DNA from 2 places in the Vibrio sp. 1978 genome. Region 2 is predicted to be linked to the other one. Evidence: riboswitches for the same ligand, from Rfam matches in the RefSeq annotation. Region 2 holds a riboswitch; the other holds the start of a gene.

Region 1 (3,030 bases), on a different contig from region 2:
AACCAGCAAGAGCGCCAGGACCTTCCATACCAGAAGACTGCTCATTACCTTTTTGCGCGACAGTGTTACCAGCAACACGAATGTAGTGGCGAGTATCGTCAACGTGTAGACCTTCTGAGTTGAAGATAGACACTTGTTGCTCGCGCTGAAGAACGCTGCCAATAAACTGGCTGATATGTTCACTCTCAGCACGTGCGGCTTGGTCAACTTTCAATAGAAACGCGATTTTTGAATCTAGGTTAGCATCCTTACCTAGCGGCATGCGGCAACCATGTTGGATTGGGTAGCGGTTCAAATTCAAAGAACCCGCTGACGCGATTTGCTCACGCTTGTCTTTTGCAGCAAGCAGCGAGGTTACGCGCTTTAGTTCGGCTTCATCTGTGCTGTTGGTGTAACCGTAAAGCACCTTATGACCGAAAAAAAGACGAATACCGATACCAAAATCGATACCCGAGTTAACCTTATCCACTTCACCAGATGCGATCTGGACAGTGTTGGTTTGGTGATGTTCAACGAATAGTTCAGCGAAATCAGCCCCCAAAAAGAGCGCATGATCGATCACTGACTTCGCTGTTACAGAATTAAGCATGAAGTCTCCTTGCTCGATGATCGTCTTAGCCTTCCTAATTAACTGTGAAAAAGTTCAACAAAGTTAAATTGGCAACACGTTAAATTTTAACAGTTTTTTAACCTTGTTTTGTGCTAATCCTTGCTTAACGAGACCACGATTATTTATTAAATATTCCAGGTTCTGCTCATTCACCAGAGCGTTGCACTAGTAAATTCCACCCAGCAAACCATTTAGGTGCTTACTTTATCACTCACCTCGCATAATTGAATACTCATTATAATTACGCTCAAAAAACGTATCCCTTCCGCAATGGTCCTGCTATCATCCGAACGAAATAGTCGGGGGGCCACACGACAAGTGTTGGCTGAGATCGAAATTCGAGACCCGTTGAACCTGATTCAGTTAGCACTGACGTAGGGAACTATGCACACTTTGCCTTTCGTCGCCCCTCTTAGGTAAGCGATAGCGATCGAAAAATCGATCTATCTGCAACGGTCAAAGTCAGTTCCTATACGTCTTGTAGTAGGAGCGACCATGACGCAGCAATCACAACCTCATTCACATCACACGCCAGCCTTGCCTACCCCTATCGTATTGACCATCGCGGGCTCAGACAGTGGTGGCGGTGCAGGTATTCAAGCCGACATCAAAGCGATGTCCGCAACCGGCAGTTTTGCTTGCTCGGTAATCACGGCGATTACTTCGCAAAATACCCAAGGCGTTTCTGCGATTTTCCCCATTCCTCTCGACCATGTAGAGAGCCAACTTGATGCAGTATTTACCGACCTCAACATCGTTGCAGTCAAAGTGGGCATGCTGGCAGATTCCAACATCATCAAAGTCGTTGCAGACAAAATTAAACAATACCAGCCAAAACACCTCGTGATTGACCCTGTGATGGTGGCCACCAGCGGCGATCTATTACTGGAACAGTCGGCAATCAGCACTTTAAAAGAAGAATTGATTCCGCTCGCAGACATCATTACCCCTAACCTACCCGAAGGCGCAGCATTGACGGGTAAGCCAATGCCTCAATCAGAATCTGAAATGAACGATATGATTGCTGACTTGCGCGCATTAGGGGCAAAAGCGGTGCTGTTAAAAGGCGGTCATCTGGAAAAAGACAAAAACAGCAACGATCTGCTGATCATGCAAGACAATGCCGAGTTAATTAGCGCTAAACGCTTTCCAACCAAAAACACCCATGGCACAGGCTGCACACTGTCTTCTGCTATCGCGTCTTACCTTGGTCAAGGCAACAACCTGCACAAAGCGGTGCACCTTGGTAAGCAGTACATCAGCCAAGCTATCGCACACGCTGACGAATTGGATGTCGGTAAAGGTCATGGTCCTGTGAACCATTTTTTTGCAGGTCACACGCATGTGCGCTAATGCACTCGGCATTCAGCTTACCGAAGCAAGTCTGCAATACAAAGACAGCCAAACACCAACATTAGCTGGGTTGAGTATGACCATCCCTGCCAATCAATGGACGGTGTTACTTGGTCGCAGTGGTTGCGGAAAAACGACGATCCTTCGTTATCTAGCGGGTTTGTTAGACGACAAAGTTGAATGGCATGGCGAGTTAACGACCACGGATGGCATCACCTTACACAAGCGTATTGCCTACATGGCGCAGCAAGACTTGTTACTGCCGTGGTTAAATGTGTTAGACAACGTCTGCCTCAGTTCTCGATTTTCTCAAGACCAATCACCAGAGCAAAATAGACAACGTGCACTGACTTTACTAAGCCAAGTGGGACTCGCCGATTACGCGGATGCTAAGCCAGCTCAGCTCTCTGGCGGCATGAGACAACGTGTTGCCCTTGCTCGCACTCTGATGCAAGACAAGCCTCTAGTTCTGATGGATGAGCCTTTCTCTGCACTGGACGCGGTTACTCGTCATAAGTTGCAAACCTTGTCTGCCGAATTGCTGAAAGATAAGACGGTTGTTCTGATTACCCACGACCCACAAGAAGCGGTGCGATTAGCTCACCAACTCTATGTGTTGCAAGGCACACCTGCGCAAGCTCAGCACTTGGTCGTTCCAGACTCCAAGCCGCCCCGAGTTCTCGATGGAGAGTGCGCGGCGTTACAACAAGCGATTTTGGATCAACTGGAGAAAGACTATGAGTGATATGACTCAGTACAACTCCGTTTCGGCACGCATTAGTAAAAAAGAACGCGTGACCCATCCGGCTCTGCGCTTGGTCATTAGCACAGCGGTGATCTTGGGATTGTGGCAGTTGGTTGTTGTGGTATTCGACATGCCAAGCTTCATCTTACCTTCACCAATTGAAGTGCTGGATAGATTGGTCACTCGTTACGATGTCTTGCTCAAACATACTTGGGTTACCGCGCAAGAGATTTTACTTGGTTTGGCGCTTGGATTATCAATGGGTTTGCTGTTCGCATTGCAAATGCTGATGTTCGAACCGCTGAAGCGTTGGTTACTGCCC
Region 2 (3,030 bases):
AAGGTTTTCCGCAACACCGTTCACTTTCTCAAGCGCTTGGTACATTGGCACGGTACCGATCGGAACCGGACTGTTACGTAGAATCCACTCGCGAGTTTCGTGAATATTGCGTCCAGTAGAGAGATCCATAACGGTATCGCCACCCCAGCGCGTCGCCCACACTAGTTTCTCTACTTCTTCTTCAATCGAAGAAGTGACCGATGAGTTACCGATGTTGGCGTTCACTTTGACCAAAAAGTTACGCCCAATGATCATTGGTTCGGATTCTGGGTGGTTGATATTAGAAGGGATAATAGCGCGACCTTCGGCGACTTCTTTACGCACAAACTCTGCAGTAATGTCCTTTGGTAGGTTCGCACCAAAGCTTTGACCCGGATGCTGTTGATTCAGCACTTCATCGCGATACTTGGCACGCCCCATGTTTTCACGCAGCGCGATATATTCCATTTCTGGGGTAATAATACCTTTGCGAGCATAGTGCAATTGGGTCACACAATGGCCATCTTTGGCACGTCGAATACGTGGTAGATTACCGTAACGAAGATCGTCTAGTGTTTCGTCTTCTAAGCGTTCTTTGGTGTACACCGAGCTTACTTCATCAAGTAGCTCAGTATCGGCACGCTCTTCAATCCACCCTTCTCTCAGCTTAGGTAAGCCGCTATAGAGGTCTATGGTGTGCTCTGGATCTGTGTATACACCCGAGGTATCGTAAACGCGTACTGGCTCATTAGGCTCGAAAATAGGCGCTTCTTTTGTGCCTCCAATAAGGCTATCAGCGAGTGATATTTCACGCATTGGCACACGAATATCTGGACGTGAGCCTTCTACGTAGACTTTGCTTGAATTGGGGTACGGTTGTACCGAGAGTGTATCAATGAACTGTTTTGCTTCCAGTCTCGCTTGTTTGCGACTCGACATAGCATTTTTCCTTGCTTTGTTATACTAGATAAAAAGTAATTGGATAAAAATGCTTGGCGGATAGATGCGACAAGAGGAGTCAAATTAAGGCTAGTTAAAGCTTACGATATTTGCCTGTAACAACATTCGACTTTTGATAGATCAACCAGAAAGAACTCCGGTGTGAATATCTTCTCTTGTTCCCTTCGCAGATTCTAATCTGATCAGGTTCAACGGATCCCGAATTAACGGTCTCAGCCTTATGGCACTCCGACAAGTGATGTCAGTATATAAAAACGGCTTGGTGAAACCAAGCCGACCTGTTCAATTTTTAACTACTTTGCTAGCTGCGCATCAATAATTGAAAGCCTATCCACGCAGCTGAAATACTTAACACGACATTCAACAATACGTTCAACCCCATCTTAAAGAAAGCGCCCTGCTGCATAAGCAAAACATTATCCATCGAGAAGGTGGAAAACGTCGTTAGTGCGCCTAAAAAACCCAAGCCAATCACTTGTCGCCAAGGTTCCGTTGCCAAAAGTTCATTATCGAAAGCTGCTATCAATAAGCCCATCATAAATGAGCCAACAACGTTAACGGTTAACGTACCATATGGAAAACCACGCCCCAATAAAATGACACAAAGTTCAGAAATTAAGTAACGAGAACATGCACCAAATGCACCACCCAATGCAATAAAACCCAAAACGGATAGTTGTCCCATAATTCCCCCAGAAAAGTTAATGGCGACATTGTAATCAAATTTACGGCAATAGTGATTATACAATCTTAGAATTCAGCAAAGTATAGCGCTTAAAACTTATCAAGATTTTAAAAGTTACGGGAGTCACTTTACTTCAATGTAACCCATCAAACCCGTCTTCATATGTTCAATTACATGACAATGGTACATCCAACGCCCTGGGTTATCTGCAACAAATGCCGCTTTCGCACTGCCGTTTTTTCCAAGTAAGACCGTATCGGTATGAAACGGTTCGTCGAGTTTTTTGCCATCTAACTCAAGAACCGTAAATGTGTGTCCATGAAGATGAATAGGATGATGATATTGGGTGACGTTCTTTAGGTTGAAGATATAGGTTTTTCCCATCTCCAATGTTGAAAGCGGCGCTGGAATATTATCTTTGCTCATTCCCTCCCAAGCCCGTTTGTTCATCAGCCAGAATTGGGGGATCGCTTTGCCCGATTTATCAGCAGGAGTGATCGCCCCCTCCCACTCAAACACATAATCGATTTGCTCTGCATTTTTCAAATCGAGAGCTGGCACAGGGTTGAGAGGTAATAAAGGCAGTTTCTGGTTGTTCGACAGATCAGACTCAACAACGTCAAACTCGCACAAAGGGAATGGGAAGCGTCCTTTCATTTGACGCACATAAACACGTTTTCCAGCCTTTGGAGCAATCAATCCGACATCTAACCTCATTCCTGGACCAATTTTATGCTGAGTGAGCTTGTAAGGCGTTTTAACAGGGTTACCATCAATAGCGATAACCCAAGCCTCTGCACCTTCAATAGCGATCGGGTAAGTAATGGTGTTATCGACATTAGCAATTCTTAATCGCGTGGTAGCATTCTGCTTCAGCGTATAAACAGGTTCATGCACACCATTGACGCTACTCCACTCTCCGGGAGTCCCCATACGAGCGCTCAAGCGCGGTACCATAAGGTTCTTCCACTGACCTTGTTTGTCTAAATGCCAATGCTTTAGAACTATTTCCTGTTCTTCATCAAATAGAACAGGCTCAGCCTCTTCAACGATAATTAGCCCAACTAAGCCCATACCAAGTTGCTTAACGCTATTCATGTGGGGGTGATACCAAAACGTGCCTGCATCTGGCGGTGTAAATTCATAAGCGAATGTTTCACCCGGCATGATAGGCGGCTGGCTTAAGAAAGGTACACCATCCATTTCAATAGGGATTCGCAAGCCATGCCAGTGGATTGTAGTCGGCTCTGAAAGCTTGTTAGTAAACCTAATTATAACTTTCTCGCCTTGGCGACAACGAATCGTAGGCGCTGGAATCGAACCATTAAATGCGAGTACGTCTGTGTTAAACCCAGGGATAAATTCTGCAGTAGAAGGCTCTGCAGTGATATCGTATATATATTGCC

The links. Region 2 has a riboswitch for thiamine pyrophosphate ahead of thiC (phosphomethylpyrimidine synthase ThiC). Riboswitches for the same ligand answer to the same signal wherever they lie in the genome.
Region 1: it holds a riboswitch for thiamine pyrophosphate, as region 2 does, so the genes downstream of both, thiD (bifunctional hydroxymethylpyrimidine kinase/phosphomethylpyrimidine kinase) here and thiC (phosphomethylpyrimidine synthase ThiC) in region 2, are expected to answer to the same signal.

The regions. Positions count from the first base shown of each region.
Region 1 covers NZ_JAWPOP010000007.1:4,037-7,066, forward strand. The annotation lists gene R8N49_RS08865 (TldD/PmbA family protein) at 1-589, opposite strand, end outside; TPP riboswitch at 901-1,008, shown strand; gene thiD (bifunctional hydroxymethylpyrimidine kinase/phosphomethylpyrimidine kinase) at 1,106-1,963, shown strand; gene R8N49_RS08875 (ABC transporter ATP-binding protein) at 1,953-2,708, shown strand; gene R8N49_RS08880 (ABC transporter permease) at 2,701-3,030, shown strand, end outside.
Region 2 covers NZ_JAWPOP010000037.1:556-3,585, reverse strand. The annotation lists gene thiC (phosphomethylpyrimidine synthase ThiC) at 1-918, opposite strand, end outside; TPP riboswitch at 1,082-1,180, opposite strand; gene crcB (fluoride efflux transporter CrcB) at 1,241-1,624, opposite strand; gene R8N49_RS22830 (multicopper oxidase family protein) at 1,748-3,030, opposite strand, start outside.